Regions from separate parts of the Actinoallomurus acanthiterrae genome, predicted to be linked through region 1. Evidence: riboswitches for the same ligand, from Rfam matches in the RefSeq annotation. Region 1 holds a riboswitch; the other holds the start of a gene.
What was found. A riboswitch is a leader RNA that binds a small molecule or an ion and turns the genes downstream of it on or off. The one in region 1 is predicted to bind S-adenosylmethionine.

Region 1 (8,800 bases):
GGGCACGGTGAAGTCCCGGATCCACGAGGCGCGCAAGCAGTTCCGGCAGTCGCTCGGCGACGACTACAGCTGACCGTCCAGGGCGGCGAGCTGGGCGCCGAGCCACTCCTGGGGCGGCAGGGCCGTCGCGGCGGCGGTCAGCCGGGCGCAGCGCTCGGCGCGCTCGTCGGGCGGCATGAGCAGCGCCTGGTTCAGCGCCTCGGCGGTCTGTGACACGTCGAACGGGTTGATCATCAGGGCGTCGTCGTCCATCTCGGCGGCGGCGCCCGCCTCCCGGGACAGCACAAGGGCGCAGCCCCGCTCGGACAGCACCGGCCCTTCCTTGGCGACGAGGTTCATGCCGTCCCGGATCGGGTTGACCACGAGGACGTCCGCCAGGCCGTACGCCGCCAGCGAGCGCGGATAGTCGTCGTTGACCTGCAGGATCAGCGGCTCCCACGTGGAGTCCCCGAACTCGTCGGAGATCTCGGCCGCCATCCGCTGCACGGCGGCGGTGTACTCGCGGTACTCCGGCAGGTCGTGGCGGGAGGGGTAGGCGAAGGCCAGGTGCACCACCCGGCCGTGCCACTCCGGGTGCTTGGCGAGCAGCTCACGGTAGGCCGCGAGCCCCCGCACGATGTTCTTGGACAGCTCCGTACGGTCGATCCGCACGATGAGCCGGCGATCGCCGACCTGCTCGCGCAGGGCCTTCTTGCGGGCCTGCACGTCGGGTTCGGCGGCGCGCGCCCGGAGGGAGTCGCCGTCGATCCCCAGCCCGTGCACGCCGACGCGCGTGACGCGGCCGGCGTGGGTGACGGTGCGCGCGACCGGGTCGACCTTCGCCTGCAGGACGGCGGCGCAGCAGTCGATGAACGCGTCGGCCCAGCGCTGGGCGAGGAAGCCGGCGTGATCGGCGCCCAGGATGCCTTCCAGCACCTCCCGGCCGATGTCGTCCGGCAGCAGACGGTAGTACTCCGGCGGCGCCCACGGCGTGTGCGAGAAGTGGGCGATCTTCAGGTCGGGGCGGCGCTCGCGCAGCATCCCGGGGGCCAGCGTCAGGTGGTAGTCCTGGATCGCCACCTTCGCGCCCGGCCGCGCGTCCCGGGCCAGCGCGTCGGCGAACGCCGCGTTGTACGCCTCGTACGACTGCCAGTCCCGCCGCGACCGCGCGTCGAAGTGCGGCGTGTTCGGGCTGTCGTACAGCATGTGGTGGACGAACCACAGTGTGGAATTGGCCACAGCGTTGTAGGCGCGGTGGAACGTACCGGCCGGGATGTCCAGCATGCGGACGGCGCCAGCGCCGGCGCCGTGGGCGTCCAGCCGGCCGTCCTCCGCGCGGCGGGCCGCGGCGCGGTCGGCGTCCGACAGCGCCGCGCAGATCCACAGGATGTCGCCGCCCAGTCCGGCGAGGGCCGAGACGAGACCGCCGCCGCCGCGTCGCATGGACAGCGTGCCGTCGTCGGCGAGCGCGAAGGACACCGGACCGCGGTTGGAAGCGACGAGGACCTGCGAGTCACCCATGGAGGGAGCGTAACCGGCCGAGGTTAAGGAGGGTCCAAGAAGGTCGAATGGCGGGCGGTTCGGGACGTCATCCCGCAGATACGTCATCTCGCCGCCGGGCCTCGTGAACCGGTCGCGGACCGCTCCTCACGGGTCCCGGCGGTGTCTCGCGACCTGAGACGCGCTTGGCGGAGAACCGGTCAGTCACGTATACAAGTCAACAGACAACTTCATAAAGCTCATCCAGAGGGGTGGAGGGACCGGCCCGTTGAAGCCCCGGCAACCCTCCCGGAGATGCGGTTCTACGCGTGCTGGGCACGTTCCAACTCGCGCTGACAGCGAGGCCGCCCGGGACAGGTGCCAACTCCGGCTCGTGACCAAGGTGGCACGGGAAAGATGAGGAGAGAGGCCTCGCTCCATGTCGCAGTCCGCCGCCCGAAACCTCGGCCCCGCGACCGCACTGACGTGCCGTGAATGCGGTGAATCTTACGATCTGGGCCCTCGCTACGCCTGCGAGCTCTGTTTCGGCCCCCTGGAAGTCTCCTACGACCTCACCGGCGTGACCCGGGAGCGGATCGAGTCCGGCCCACGCAACATCTGGCGCTACCGCGGCCTGCTGCCCGTTCCGTCGAACGTCGTCGACACGCCCAACACCGAGCCCGGCTTCACCCGCCTCGTACGCGCCGACAACCTCGCCGAGTCGCTGGGGCTGCGGTCGCTGTGGGTCAAGGACGACAGCGGCAACCCGACCCACTCGTTCAAGGACCGGGTCGTGGCGGTCGCGCTGGCCGCCGCCCGCGAGCTCGGTTTCAAGGTCCTGGCCTGCCCGTCCACCGGTAACCTCGCCAACGCGGTCGCCGCCGCGGCGGCGCGCGCCGGGATCCGCAGCGCCGTGTTCGTGCCGTCCGACCTCGAACGCCAGAAGATCGTCACGACGGCGGTGTACGGCGGGACGTTCGTCACCGTCGACGGCAACTACGACGACGTCAACCGGCTGGCCTCGGAGCTCGCGGGCGAGCAGGAGGACTGGGCGTTCGTCAACGTCAACGTGCGGCCGTACTACGCCGAGGGTTCGAAGACCATCGGGTACGAGATCGCCGAGCAGCTCGGCTGGCGGCTGCCCGAGCAGATCGTCATCCCGATCGCGTCCGGCTCCCAGCTCACGAAGATCGACAAGGCCTTCCAGGAGTTCATCAAGCTGGGCCTGGTCGAGGACCGGCCGTACAAGATCTTCGGTGCGCAGGCGACCGGCTGCTCGCCCGTCTCGGCGGCCTTCAAGGCCGGGCTCGACGTCGTCCAGCCCGTCAAGCCGGCCACGATCGCCAAGTCCCTGGCGATCGGCAACCCCGCCGACGGTCCGTACGTCCTCGACGCCGTGCGCCGCACCGGCGGGGCCATCGAGGACGTCTCCGACGAAGAGGTCGTCGACAGCATCGCGCTGCTCGCCCGCACCGAGGGCATCTTCGGCGAGACGGCGGGCGGCGTCACGCTGGGCTCCCTCCGCAAGCTGCTGGCGAGCGGCGCACTCGACCCCGAGGCCGAGACCGTCTTCATCAACTCCGGCGACGGCCTCAAGACCCTGGACGCGGTGGCCCCGGTGGCCGTGCCGTCCGCGAACATCGCTCCGACCATCGAGGCATTCCGAAAGGCAGGTCTGGCGTGAGCTCGATCAGTGTCCGCATCCCGACGATCCTCCGGAGCTACACCGGCGGTGAGGCCGAGGTGAAGGCGACTGGCTCGACCGTGCGCGAGGTCGTCGCCGACCTGGAGGCCAACCACTCCGGCATCGCGGCGCGCATCCTCGACGACAACGGCAAGATCCGGCGGTTCGTCAACGTCTACGTGGGCGAGGAGGACGTGCGGTTCGCCGATGGGCTCGACACGCCGACGCCGGACGGCGTCCAGATCTCCATCATCCCGGCCGTCGCCGGCGGCTGAGCCCTCCTCGGGGGTGACGCCCCGTGATGAAGACGTACCCGCGATCCCCGATGGTCGCCGAGTCCACGGACTTGGTGACCACCGGGGATCGTGTGTTGGGTAGCCGAAACGACCGAGGTGGAGGCTCCTACTCCGCTCTCTTGCGGGGCAATTCGGGCTCGCGTATACGGATTTATCGGTAGGTGTCGCTAGTTCCGCCTGCGGGATTCTCTTTTTGACCGACATCGGCCGCGCGCAGTTCTCGGGTAAAGGCTGTTCCACGGACGGTAGCCGTGTGTAGGGTCGGCGATGGCCGCCGCAGCCGAGTCGGCGGGCGATCGGCGGGTTCCGCAGTGGTCCGGCGGGCTCGAATCAGTGGCCGTGGCCAATGGTCGCGGGAATTGCCCTGGTGGGAGTTGTTAGGAATGGCGCAAGGCACCGTCAAATGGTTCAACGCGGACAAAGGCTACGGCTTCATCGCGGTCGACGGTGGCAGGGATGTGTTCGTGCACTACTCGGCCATCCAGTCCGATGGCTACCGCAGCCTCGAGCAGGGGCAGCGGGTGGAGTTCGAGATCACACAGAGCGACCGGGGTCCCCAGGCGGACGCGGTCCGGGCGCTCTGAGTCCCATAGCCCGACGGAGGCCCGGCGCTTCGGCGCCGGGCCTCCGGCCGTCTGAACACCTCGCCCACTCGGCCGGCCGACCGCGCAGGGCCCGCTTCGGCCGTACGGCCCGCTCCGGCCCGCGTACGGCCCGCGTACGACCCGCTCCGGCCGTGCATGACCCGCTCCGGGCGCCGCCGTGCGGTCCCTGGGTTACCCGGTCGTACGACGCCCCGGTGTAGGCGGTGGACCTGGCGTTATAGCGTGCTGGGGAGAGCTCCGGCGCGAAATGGCGAGAAGTTCACCCAGGTGAGGGCGGACCGCGCTTGCACTCTCGGGGGCAGAGTGCTAAACAAGCGGTTGGCACTCTACTATTGAGAGTGCCAACGAAGTGATCGAGGCGATGAGGCCTCGTGCCCGGCGACGGCATGGAAGTCGCCGGACGTGGTCGTCCGTCGCGGGCGTCGACTCGATCCAGTGATAGCCACCCCGTTCCGGGAGGATCTGGAGCTTATGGCTGCAAAGATGATCGCGTTCGACGAGGACGCGCGACGCGGCCTCGAGCGCGGCATGAACCAGCTTGCCGACGCCGTGAAGGTGACCCTCGGTCCCAAGGGCCGCAACGTCGTTCTGGAGAAGAAGTGGGGCGCCCCCACGATCACCAACGACGGTGTATCCATCGCCAAGGAGATCGAGCTCGAGGACCCGTGGGAGAAGATCGGGGCCGAGCTCGTCAAAGAGGTCGCGAAGAAGACCGACGACGTAGCCGGTGACGGCACCACCACGGCCACCGTGCTGGCCCAGGCGCTGGTCCGCGAGGGCCTGCGCAACGTGGCCGCCGGCGCCAACCCGATGTCCCTGAAGCGGGGCATCGAGTCCGCCGTGGAGCGCGTCAGCGAGGAGCTCTCCAAGATCGCGAAGGACGTGGAGACCAAGGAGCAGATCGCTTCCACGGCCTCCATCTCCGCGGGCGACCCCTCGATCGGCGAGATGATCGCCGAGGCGATGGACAAGGTCGGCAAGGAAGGCGTCATCACGGTCGAGGAGAGCCAGACCTTCGGTCTGGAGCTCGAGCTGACCGAGGGCATGCGCTTCGACAAGGGCTACGTGTCGCACTACTTCGTGACCGACCCCGAGCGCATGGAGGCCGTCTTCGACGACCCCTACATCCTCATCGTCAGCTCGAAGATCTCGGCCAACAAGGACCTCGTGCCGGTTCTCGAGCAGGTCATGCAGAGCGGCAAGCCGCTCGTCCTCCTCGCTGAGGACGTCGAGGGCGAGGCCCTGGCCACCCTGGTCGTCAACAAGATCCGCGGTGTCTTCAAGTCCGTCGCCGTCAAGGCCCCGGGCTTCGGCGACCGCCGCAAGGCCATGCTGCAGGACATCGCGATCCTGACCGGTGGCCAGGTCATCAGCGAGGACATCGGCCTCAAGCTGGAGAACACCACGCTCGACATGCTCGGCCAGGCCAAGCGCATCGTGGTGACCAAGGACGAGACCACCATCGTCGATGGCGCCGGCAACCCCGACGACATCGCGGGCCGCGTCAACGAGATCCGCGCGGAGATCGAGAACTCCGACTCCGACTACGACCGCGAGAAGCTCCAGGAGCGCCTCGCCAAGCTGGCCGGCGGCGTCGCCGTCATCAAGGCCGGCGCGGCCACCGAGGTCGAGCTCAAGGAGCGCAAGCACCGCATCGAGGACGCCGTTCGCAACGCGAAGGCGGCCGTCGAGGAGGGCATCGTGCCCGGCGGTGGTGTCGCGCTGCTGCAGGCGAGCGCCAAGGCCTTCGACAAGATCGAGCTCGAGGGCGACGAGGCGACCGGTGCGGCGATCGTCAAGCGCGCTCTTGAGGAGCCGCTGAAGCAGATCGCGGTCAACGCCGGCCTCGAGGGCGGCGTGGTGGCCGAGAAGGTCCGCAACCTCGAGCCGGGTCAGGGCCTCAACGCCGCGACCGGCGAGTACGTCAACATGTTCGACGCGGGCATCATCGACCCCGCGAAGGTGACGCGCTCGGCGCTGCAGAACGCCGCGTCCATCGCGGCGCTGTTCCTCACCACCGAGGCGGTCATCGCCGAGAAGCCGGAGAAGGAGAAGGCTCCGGCCGGCGACCCCTCCGGTGGCATGGGCGGCATGGACTTCTGAGTCCACTCGCTCAAGGGGCGGTCCCGTGTGCTGGGACCGCCCCTTTCGCATGCCCGGCGGCGGGGCGAGGCCGCGTACCAGCGATCAGCGTTTCAAGAGCCTGCTGTCGAACTCGGCGTCCACGAGCCGCTGGTAGGCGGCGGTCACCTGGTCGGGGAGGTCCTGGGCGATGGCGAAACCGAGCTTGGGATATTCGATGAGGCGCTGGAGGTCGCCGACGAGCATGTCGATCACCAGGCGTTCGTCGCCGATGGACTTGACGTAGTCGTCGAAGCTCAACGGTTCGGACGCGCAGACGGGCTCGACCTGGGGCCAGAGCTTGCGGCAGGTCGCGTACGCCCGTCGTTCCATGTACGGCTTGCTGATCAACAGCACCGAGGAGATCTTGACGCCTGCCTGCTGGAGCGCTTGGCGGGACAAGGTGATGTTGTCGCCGGTGTTCTTCGCGCAGGGTTCGGTGATGATCGCGGAGCGGGGCACGCCCAGAGTCATGGCGTGTTCGGCGTAGTGGACGGCTTCCCCGCGCGGGAAGCGCTTGGCCGTGGTGGGGCTGTTGGCGCCGCTGAACACCAGCACCGGGAACAGTCCGGCGCGGTACAACTCGGCGGCGAAGGTCGCCACTCCCAGGTCATGGCTGCCGAGGCCAATCGCCGCCGAACATGGCCGGGGCCGGTGATGCATCCGGTGGTAGTCCCAGATGAGCTCGGCGTCGGCGCGCTGGGCGTCGCTGACGGCGATTCGCGCGTCGGTCACGAAATCTCCCTTTCGGTCATCGTCGTACGTTGATCCCGTTGGAGTGCTCCGCCTCATGGCGGATGGCATCGATGCTGCGTAGCTGATGGTTCAGCCCGCAGCCACGGGCGAGCCGGCTCGTCTCCTCCAGCAGGGCAAGGCCCTCGTCGCGGGTGGCGCGATCGGACACCAGGATGTGCGCGTACGCGGTGTTGAGCCGTACGCGCTGCATGAGCGTGTCCTGGGAGCCGCCGCCACGGGCAGTCTCGATCAAGCACAGCGCCTGATCGAGGTCGCCGACGCCGCGGTAGGCCAGTGCGAGCTTTTGATGGGCCACCGACCAGTCCTCGGCTTCATCGAGGTCTTCAAAGGCATTCGTCGCCTCGGCCATCACGCGGGCGGCATATTCATGCTGACCCGCTTTGCTCAGTGCCGTCCCCACCCACAGGAGGGAGCGGGTGCGGTCGCGGCCACTGAGCCGCTCATCGTCGGCGAAAAGCTGATAGCGGCGCGCGGCACCATGGAGATCACCGGCCATCTCGTCGATCACCGCCAACGACAATGAGATCTGAGCGATCCGGCGTGGGATGCCCAGATCGTTGAACATGCTTAGCGCCCTCCGGTAGGAGCGCTGTGCCGATCCGGGGCCGACCAGCGTGCCCTGATCGCGCTGCACGTCGCCGGCCAACGCGAGCGAACGGGCATGGAGATACAGCCCTCGGGCGTCGAGCCGGTCGGCGGGGAATCGGAGTAACCAGCGGTTGATGAGAGCGGTGGTCGCCGGGAAGTTCTGCCGACTCAGGTAGACGGCGGCTCGTTCGATGTCATCCGCCCAGGATTCGTAATCCCACGAAAGCACGCCTGCCTCACTGACCGGTGTACCGACCATGGTGCCGGTTTCGGCCAGCAGCAGCTGAAAGCGCTGTTGAGCGGCGGTATCCGCGCGGTTCAGCGCGGTGTCCAAGATTGCCTGAGTGTCGGGGCGCGGCACGATGGTGGCCTGCAGTTTCTCCCATTTTGCAACCGTACGAACGTTGACCCCAAGTTCCTCGGCGAAGGCCCGAATGCTCATCCGGACGGCCCGGCGTAGCGCTCGGGCTTCTCGACCAGTCCAGTGACGCACGGTTGGCATGCGTGTACCACCTCCTCTCCGCTCCGATCGAAGCATGACGCCACCGCTTGATGCATCGAAAGTGCAACGCGAGTACAACACCTGGCCGTTTCGGCCGCGTCCGGCGGCGTCGATGCTCGATTCCAGCACAGGACGGGGCGGATCCCGACAGGGAGTCCGACGAGACAGGGGACAACGATGGTGAATGGAAGCGGCCATAGCCGGGATCTGTGCAGTTTGGTCGACCTGTGCCGGGAGCTGGCGAAGCTCGACGTACGTGTGGGGGTAAGCGACGCGCGGCCGGCGTTGTCGGTTCGCGGCGATCTCACCGCCCGGAAGGTGTGGGTCGAGATCGACGCCGGGTCGTTCGTGTGGCGGCGAGACGATCTGGCGCGGCACCCGGCGGACGATCCCGTTGGCGCGGCGGCGTGCCTGGCCGACTACCTCAAGAACCGCGACGCCGGATCCGGCCGTCGGCCATGAGAACCGATGAGGCCTGGGAGCACGCTCCCGCCGCGACCCACCTGCCCGGTGGCCCGGCCGGGACGACGAGGGCCGACCCGGTCATCGTGCTTCGGCGGCGGTTTCCCGGCCTGGTGTTCTGGTTCGGCATCCGTACGCGCTCTTGGTGGGCGATGGTGCGGGTCGCGCAGGGATGGCGTCTGGTCGAGGCCATGGACGCCGACGAACTGACCCGTGCGGTTCTGGCGGCGGCCACCTGGCCGTATCCACCGGCGTGGCGACCGGCACTCACCCCGAAGCGTTCGGGTCGTCTCGTCTTGGCGTCCGACGAGAAGGAGAGCTCCGTGGG
Region 2 (8,800 bases), 8.6 Mb from region 1:
CGTCAAAGCCGATCAATCAACCGTGCTAACGGAGTTATATCGCAGCAACCTTTAGATGAGCTCCTGGTGAAGCCCGCTGATCTCGTTCCGGGACACCCAGGCCTGATAGACGCCGATGTCCACGCGTTCGAGCTCGAGACCTGCGGCAACGGGCGCGCGACCGCCGCTGTACTCGACGCGTACCCAGCCGTCATGCTCGCCGATGACGACGAACGGCTCGCCGCGCCACGTACAACGGGTCCGGACGTAACGCAGGCCGTCGACCTCGTCCTCACGGACGACTAGCAGGAACCGGTCGGGCCGTATCTCGGTGAAGCCGTCCACCGGCACGGTGGAGTACAGCCGGACCTCACCGTCGACGCCGGGCACCGCGTCGTAGTCGGTGCCCTGCCAACGAGCGACGTAGCCGTCTCTGATCACTGGTCCTTCTCCCACACGAGCCGATCCGCGTCGTACCTGGCGACGAACCGTTCGGACCCGTCGCTGCTGATGACGTACATCTCCGAGCTGTGCGGAAGCCTGAAACTTTCAGCCTTGTACTCCGGGATGCTGCCCGCACTGCCGGGGGCAAAGCCGTCGCCCGTGAACGGAGGAGGCTCCACCACCCAGCCGTCCTCGCCCCACTCCTTGAGGGCGTCCTCGTTCGCGCCGCCGAACGGCGTGCGGTAGAGCCCGGCGCGGTACGCCGCCCAGCGGATGACGTACACCTTCGGGTCGTCGGCCGTGAAGGGTGACCCGTCGCGGATCAGGCCGAGGCATTCGTAGAGCCGCTGCGGCGTGTTGAGGTCAATGACGTCCTGGACCCGGTGCACGAAGCCGGCGACCCGGTCGTACGCCTTGTCGAGGTACCAGGGGACCTGGTCGTGGACCAGCACCTTCTGCATGATCGTGAACGCCCCGTCGGCGGGGGTGCGCGACTCAGCCTGATCGACGGCCTGGGGTTCAAGCTGGGCGGCGATCGGCGGCATCGTCTCGACCGGGACATGGACTCCGGTCGGCGCCTGTGCCGGCTCCGGCTCGGTGATCGACGGTGCGGTCGCCGTCGGGAGCGAGATGCTCGCCGGGATCTGTGCCGGTCCGGGTTGGGCGGTCGATGGTGCGGTGGTCGGCGGGACCGGGATGCTCGCCGGGATCTGTGCCGGTCCGGGTTGGGCGGTCGATGGTGCGGTGGTCGGCGGGACCGGGATGCTCGCCGGGATCTGTGCCGGTCCGGGTTGGGCGGTCGATGGTGCGGTGGTCGGCGGGACCGGGATGCTCGCCGGGATCTGTGCCGGTCCAGGTTGGGCGGTCAACGAGGCCGCCTCCGCCGGGACCGGGATACCGGCCGGGCCCTGCGTCGGCTCCGGCAGCGGCGTCCGAGGGGGGGCCGCGGGTGCCGCGAGCGACTCTGGGGCCGCCGCGACCGGCTCCGGAGGCGCCTGCCCAGGCACGGCGGAGCCGTCCTGGGTGAGGTCGCCGAGGGGCGCCACCGGCGCGGAGGGCGGTGCGGTCGGCGTGGCGGCGCGGTTCGCGAGCGAGGCGGCGATCGAATGGATCTGCTCGCCGGACAACGTGGTCTCGATCGGGGTGCCGGGATTCACCGAGACATCCCAGCTCGGCTCCTGCCAGGCGGAGAGGAGGTCGGCGAAGGTCGGCATGACGAACCCGGTGGTGCCGACCGCTTCCTTCATCCAGTCGAAGGAGGTGAACACGAGCATCGACGCCCGGCCCCGGACGGACACCGCCGCCCAGGGGAACGCCGGGTCGCTCGGCGGCGTCTGCACCGTCGGCGGCGTACGGCTCCAGACCGGCAGGAAGACCGACGCCTCGAGCAGCACCTGCAGGTGTGCGTCCGGATCGTCCCGGACCTCGAACAGGCGCCGTTCGGCGTCGTTCTGCGCGGGGAAGTCGCTCGCCAGGCGTTCGGCGGCCTCGTCGTCGACGCGGCGCGACAGCGCGGTGATGCGGTCCCCGGGGATCGTGACGCCGATCGCGGAACCGTCGTTCATGACGAGGTCCCACGCCGGGTCCGGCCAGAACCGCAGGATCTTCGTCAGGTCGGACAGGATGAACGGGTGGCCGCCCATCGCCTCGCGCATCCGGCTCGGCCCGGTGAACAGCGGGACGACGGTCCGTCCGCCGGACTCCTGGGTGTACCACTGGAAACCGGGACGGCCGGGGCCCAGCATGAGGTCGCCGCCCTCGACCATGGGCACCCAGATCTGGCTCGCGCCCAGGAGCGTCCGCAGGAGTCCCTCGCGGTCGTCGCGCGCGGCGGCGTCGTAGAGCAGGCGTTCTTCTTCGTCGAGGGGGATGAAGTCGGCGTCCGCCGTGAAGTGCGGCGCGAGGGGCGCGTCGGAGGAGACCGGCCGCGGCCCGCCCTGCGTGGGTGTGTCGGTGGGGGAGGACGTGGGGCCGGCGTCCGCCTGGCCGGGTCCCGGGGGCATCGGTTCGTCGGCGGAGACGATCGGCATGGGCGCGGTCTCGGCCACCGGCGGGGTGTCCTCCGCCGGGGCGGGCGGCACCGCGCCGGCGGTGGAGAACGAGGGGTACGGCGGTGCCTCCCCGGCCGGTGTCCGCCCGTCGGGCACACCCCCGGCCGACTCGGCAGGCGGCGCATTCCCGGTGCGTCTCTCGCGGCCGGCTCCGCGGCCGGCGTGCCCCACGTCGGCCTGTCGCCGGCGCTCCGCGGGCGGCGTGCCATCGGTCGGCTCCCCGGTCGGCCTCTCGCCGGCCGACTGCACCCTGGCCAACGCCTCTCGGGCGAACGCCTCCAGGGCCGGCGCGTCCGCGATCGTCGTCTCCCCGGACGACTCATCCCAGGCCGGCGGGGCCGGGTTCGAGCCGGGCGCGGGCGGGGGACCCGCCGGCGGCGGCGTGGGGAACGAGAGACCCGGGAAGGGCGCGGTGTCGGTGACGGGTGCCGGGGCCGGTTCGCCCGGGGCCGGAGGGCGCGCGTCTTCGAGCGGCGTCGGGGCCGGTTCGCCCGGGACCGTAGAGTGCGCGTCCCCGAAAGGAGCGGGGCCCGGTTCGCCCGGGACAGCAGGGTGTGCGTCCCCGAAAGGAGCGGGAGCCGGTCCGCCCGGGATCGGAGGCTGCGTGTCCCCGAGCGGCGTCGGGCCCGGTTCGCCCGGTGCCGCAGGGTGTGCGTCCCCGAAAGAAGTGGGAGCCGGTCCGCCCGGGACCGGAGGGCGCGTGTCCTCGAGCGGCGTCGGGGCGGGTTCGCCCGGGACCGGAGCGTATGCGTCGCCGAAAGGAGCGGGAGTGTGTTCGCCCGGAACCGGAGGCTGCGGGTCGCCGATAGGGGGCAGAGCCGGTTCGCCCGGGACCGGAGGGTGTGCGTCCCCGAAAGGCGCGGGGGCCGGTCCACTCACCGGCGGATGCGCGTGCGCGGGAGGCGCCGAGGCGTCTCCGGTCGGCGGTGGAACGGTGCCCGGCTCCAGAGTGGACGGCTCGGCCGGAGGTACGGACGGCAGCGAGGTCTCCGCCACCGGTGGAAACGACAGCGAACCGAGGTCCGCTGCCGCTTCGCCGGTGTACTGCCCGGTGGGCGTGGCCTGCCCGTGAGCCGTCTCCTGCTCGGCCCCCGCACCGTACGTCATCTCCTGGCCGGCCTGCGAGCCATAAGGCGTCTGCTCGGCTTGCGCGCCGTAGGGCGTTTCCTGCTCGGCCTGCGCGCCGTAAGGCGTTTGCTCGGCTTGCGCGCCGTAAGGCGCCTCCTGGTCGGCCTGCGAGCCGTGAGGAAGCTCCTGCCCGGCCGGCGCGGCGGACGAGTCGTGAAGGACCGCCTCATGCCCGGCGTGCGTCCCGGGGGTCGCCTCCTGCTCCGCCGGCGACTGACCGGCGGGGCCGGTCTCGGGAGCGGGCGGCGTCTCCTGGGCGGGCGGGAGGTTCGCGGTGAGCTGTCCGACGAACCAGGCGGGCAGGTAGCCCTCGATCGGCAGCCCGGAGTTGACCGCGAGCCACCAGTCGCTGTCCGGCCAGGTGTTCGCCATCTCCGCGAGCGGCATCCGGACGAAGTGCTCGTAGCCGGGGCCGAGGCAGGCACGCGCCGCCTCGACCGACGTGTAGGCGAGTATGTGGGTGCGACCCTCGTGCGTGCTGGTCGGCCACGTGAACGCCGGCTGTCCGGGGTCGGGCTCGACCTGTGGCAGCGGAAGGACGAGCTCCGCCACGCTCAGCAGCTTGAAGTAGGCGTTCTGGTCGCCGTCGCCTAGGGCGTCGCTCAGCTGCTGCTCGAGTTGGTTCGCGGGCTCCCATGTGCCGGTCATTCGCCACCCCCCGGAAGCTCTTTGCACAAGAGGACCACCGTACCGGGAGCAAACCGGCGGCGCGCACGAGTACCGGCAGCCGATTGGACTTACCCGGACGAACTGTCACTTTCGATAGCGCTGACCAGCAGCGGAGCGGATCGTCAGGCGGTGAGCCGTCGCAGCGCGGCCAGCAGACGGTCGATGTGCTCGTCCGTGGTGCCGATGCCGAAGCTGGCCCGCAGCGCGGTGCCGTCGCCGTCATCGCAGCCGCCCTGCCCGTCGCCGACCAGTCGCCGGACGAACGGGTGCGCGCAGAACTTCCCGTCCCGCACACCGATGCCGTACTGGTCGGACAGCGCGGTGGCGACGGCGCGGGACCCGCGCCCCTCGACGACGAACGACACGATGCCCACGCGCGGGTGCCCGTCGCCCCACAGCGACAGCTCCCGTACGCCGGGGATGGCCGCCAGGCCGGTCCGCAGCCGCCGCAGGAGACGCTCCTCCTCCGCGACGAGGGTCTCCCAGTCGGTCAGGGCCTCGCACGCGGCTGCGAGCGCGACGACGCCGAGGACGTTCGGCGTGCCCGGCCTCGTGCCGCTGCTGCGGGTCCGCCGACCACGTCACGTGCTCGCCGACGCTCGCGGTGGCGCCGCCGCCCAGGAGGTACGGCTCGGCGGCGCGCAGCCAGTCGGCGCGGCCGACGAGGCAGCCCGCTCCGAACGGCGCGTACAGCTTGTGGCCGGAGAACGCGACGTAGTCGACGTCGAGCGCGCCCATGTCGAACGGCCGGTGCGGGACGAGCTGCGCTGCGTCGACCGCGATGCGGGCGCCGTGCGCGCGGGCGACGGCGGCGAGTTCGGCGACGGGCCACAGCTCGCCGGTGACGTTGGAGGCGGCGGTGACGACGAGCAGGCGCGGCCCGGCCGGCGCCGCGGCGAGGGCCTCGCCGGCCGCCGCGAGGGCCGCCGCCGGGGATTCGGGGGCCGCGAGCCGTACGACGTGGTTGCCGCGCTGCCAGGGCAGGAGGCTCGCGTGGTGCTCGGACTCGAACACGACGACCGTGGTGCCGCGCGGCAGGGCGTGCGCGAGGAGGTTCATCGCGTCGGTGGTGTTGCGGGTGAACACCACGGCGTCGCGCCGCCACGCGCCGACGAACTCCCGGACGACCTCGCGGGCGCGCTCGTACCGGTCGGTCGTCACCTGCGAGGCGTATCCCGCGCCGCGGTGCACGCTGCTGTAGTAGGGGAGGGCGGCGTCGAGCGCGTCGCGCACCGCCTCCAGACAGGGCGCGCTCGCCGCGTAGTCGAGGTTCGCGTACGGAACGGTCCGGCCACCGGCGACGGGCACGGGGACGCCTTCACCCACGACGCGCAGGGTGGGACGGGTGATGGGGGGCAGATCGAGTACAGCGGACAACACACACCTCCAGCGGGGCCTTGGACCCCGCGAGGGGTCCGCGCTTGTCCGGCACGGTCGTGTCGGACCCGGTCATCACCCGGGGCACCCCGCCACGGACGGAGGGTTGCCGGCCAGCAAGCCGGGGCTTCGCGCTGGCACTCGTGACCTGACGGTGAGTATAGAGCACTCGCCCGAAGAACGCCGTTTCGGCGTCGTGTGACCGCTTCTCCGCGATTGAATACGGGGCACGGGAGTTCGACGAAGGGAGAACAGGGCGATGCGGGGTGGATGGCGGCGGCCGGCGGGGGTCGTCCTGGTCGCGGTGTGCGCGGCCGGATGCGGCGTCGGCACGAACAAGGGCAGGGTCTGCAAGGACGCGGTGAAGGCGGTCGGGTCCTACAACGCGACCCTGAACCGCATCTCGCCTGACGACATCACCCAGTGGAAGCAGGCGGCGGGGACACTCGCCACGCGCTTCGACGCGCTCGCCCGTGAGTCGGACGACAAGAAGCTGAGCCGGACGCTGAGCGGCATGGCGACCGAGTGGCGGGGCGTCAGCACCGGCATCACGCCGCGCGACATCTCCGGCCTGCAGAGCGCCGTCCAGCGCCAGCCCGCCGCCCTCGCCACGGCCTGCAAATGAACGCCTGAGCGCCCGCCGCCGTAGGGTCGCGGGCGCTCAGCCGCTCAGAACATCGAGTTGGGATCGCCGCCGTCGTACACGCGGCCCGTGGGCTGGCCGGTCGGGCCGCCGGTGGGCAGGTGGGTCGGCGGGCCTCCGGTCGGCGGGTGGTGAGTCGGCGAGGACGGGTGGGACGGCCTGGTCGTCCGGGGCCTGGAGAAGCTCGGGTGCGGCTGCGGCTGCGCGGGCGACGTCGGCGACGGGTACTGGCGCCCGCCGACGTACACCGACGGGTCCCCGAACGACTTCACCGGCATGTCCGCGTCGGCCTTGACGAGGAAGTTGTGCCAGATCGTGGCCGGCAGGTCACCGCCGTACGAGGAGTAGCCGGGGATGCTCAGCGCCTTGTTGTCGCTCCGGAAGATGCCGATCGAGGCCGCCAGCTGCGGGATGAACCCGTTGAACCAGATCTGCTTGCCACTCGAGGTCGTTCCGGTCTTGCCTGCGGCGTTCCGGTCCGGCAGCGCGGCATTGGTGCCGGTGCCCGCGTCGACGACCTTCTGCATCGCGTACGTCGCGTCCCGGGCGATCTGCGTGCTGAAGACCCGCTTGCCGGTGGTCGGGACGACGCGCTTCTTGCCGTCCCGGTTGGTCACCGCCCGGATCACGTGCGGCGCGTGGTAAACGCCCTCGGACGCGAACGCGGCGTACGCGGCGGCCTGCTGCTCCACGCTGACGTCGATGACGCCGAGCGGGAACGTGACGGCGGTGTTCGCGCCGTTCGCGGTCAGCTGCGACTCGGGGATGCCGAGCTTCTCCGCCATCTCCATCACCTTGTCGTTCCCGATCTTCTGGGCGATGTTGACGTACGCGGTGTTGATCGACTGTTGCGTCGCGGTGACGAGGTTGACCGGGCCGAAGTCCTCGTGGTTGTCGTTCTGGATCGGTTTGCTGCCGTCGAACGTCTGGTCGTCGCTGCCGTCGACCTCGTCGTCCAGGGACATCCCGTCGTTCAGCGCCGCGGCGAGGACGTACGGCTTGAAACCGGAGCCCGGCTGCACCTTGGCGTCGAACGCGCTGTTGAAGTTGTTGTCGAGGTACTGCTTGCCGCCGTAGAACGCGTTGACCTCACCGGTCGACGGGTCGACGGACACCAGGCCGGCCATGACCTTGCTGGAGACGCTCGAGGGCATGGCGTCCTCCACGGCCGCCTTCGCGTCGTCCATCAGGTCCTTGTCGAACGTCGTACGGATCTTCAACCCGCCGTTGTCGATCTGGTCCTGGGTGTAGCCCATGCGCAGCAACTCGGCCTTCGCCAGGTCGTACATGTAGCCCTTCTCACCCGCGTAGATATTCTTGATCTTCTCCTTCTTGGGCAAGGGGAACTGCATGGCCGCGGCCTGCTGCGAAGTGATGCTCCTCATCTGGACCATGCCGTCGACGACGTACTTCCAGCGGCTCTGCATGTACGCGCGGGCCTTCGGGTTGGACGTGTCCATTGCGGTCGTGGGCACCTGGATGGCCGCGGCGATGTAGGCGCCCTCGGCGGGGGTCAGGTCCTGGACGTCCTTGTTGTAGTACGCCTGGGCGGCCGCCTGGATGCCATAGGCGTCCCGGCCGAAGTAGATCGTGTTGAGGTAGGTCTGGAGGATCCAGCTCTTGTCCTTCTCGCGCCCGACCTTGAGCGCGACCATGATCTCCTTCAGCTTGCGGGACGCCGTGCGCTGCTGGCTGAGGCCGCTGTAGTAGTTGCGGACCATCTGCTGGGTGATCGTCGACCCGCCCTGCATGGATCCGCCGGTCGCCGTCGCCCAGACCGCACGGGCCGTGCCCTTGAACGACACCCCGGGGTCGCTGTAGAAGCTGCGGTTCTCCGCGGAGATCACGGCGTCCCGCACCGGCTTCGGCACCTGGGACAGGGGGACCGGCTGCCGGTTGGTGCCCTTCTTCAGGATGACGCTCTTGCCGTCGCTGAAGTAGAACGTCGAAGGCTGAGCGTTGGCCATGGGCTGCGAGGAGGTCGGTACCGGCGTCATCAGGTACGCGACGATGAAGCCGGCGACGGGCAGCAGGATGAGCAGGCCCAGCACGTACGCCGAGCGGCGCAGCCACTTGGCCCGCCGGCTCCGCTTCTTCTTCGGCTTCTTGGACTTCTCGTCCTTGGACTTCTTGCCCTCGGGAAGGGCGTGTACGGCGGTCATGGCCGACGGGCCTTCGTCGGCCAGGACCAGACTGCCCGCCGTGGGTTCCACGGGCGGGGCCATGTCGGGTCGAGTGGCGTCATCGAGATCAGTGGCTCCGGACTTCACGGCAGATGCCGATGCGGCGACGCCGCGCGGATCAGCCGCGTCCCCCGGTCCGTCCGCGGCCTCGAGCCCGACGGCGTCATCGTTATTGGACGCGCCGTACGACCCCGAAGTTGGCGAAGATCCGGTGCCGTTCGTCCCGCCCTGCGAAGATCCGATCTCGTTCGCGACGGCCGACGAGGTTCCGGGGCTCTTGAAGAGGTCCACCGATGTCTCGGCGCCGCTCGCCCCGGCCGACGGAG

Region 2: another riboswitch for S-adenosylmethionine. It lies ahead of ACYVF7_RS13310 (aminotransferase class V-fold PLP-dependent enzyme); the one in region 1 lies ahead of thrC (threonine synthase).

What each region holds. Positions count from the first base shown of each region.
Region 1 covers NZ_BAAHCO010000001.1:11,335,770-11,344,569, reverse strand. Annotated here, with positions in the region: gene ACYVF7_RS53580 (RNA polymerase sigma factor) at 1-73, shown strand, start outside; gene ACYVF7_RS53575 (alpha,alpha-trehalose-phosphate synthase (UDP-forming)) at 64-1,500, opposite strand; SAM riboswitch class I at 1,716-1,882, shown strand; gene thrC (threonine synthase) at 1,898-3,142, shown strand; gene ACYVF7_RS53565 (MoaD/ThiS family protein) at 3,139-3,417, shown strand; gene ACYVF7_RS53560 (cold-shock protein) at 3,822-4,022, shown strand; gene groL (chaperonin GroEL) at 4,515-6,146, shown strand; gene ACYVF7_RS53550 (YdcF family protein) at 6,231-6,899, opposite strand; gene ACYVF7_RS53545 (helix-turn-helix domain-containing protein) at 6,916-7,950, opposite strand; gene ACYVF7_RS53540 (hypothetical protein) at 8,188-8,472, shown strand; gene ACYVF7_RS53535 (hypothetical protein) at 8,469-8,800, shown strand, end outside.
Region 2 covers NZ_BAAHCO010000001.1:2,734,215-2,743,014, forward strand. Annotated here, with positions in the region: gene ACYVF7_RS13300 (hypothetical protein) at 52-420, opposite strand; gene ACYVF7_RS13305 (SseB family protein) at 417-4,250, opposite strand; partial or broken gene ACYVF7_RS13310 (aminotransferase class V-fold PLP-dependent enzyme) at 4,394-5,651, opposite strand; SAM riboswitch class IV at 5,684-5,797, opposite strand; gene ACYVF7_RS13315 (hypothetical protein) at 5,908-6,273, shown strand; gene ACYVF7_RS13320 (transglycosylase domain-containing protein) at 6,318-8,800, opposite strand, start outside.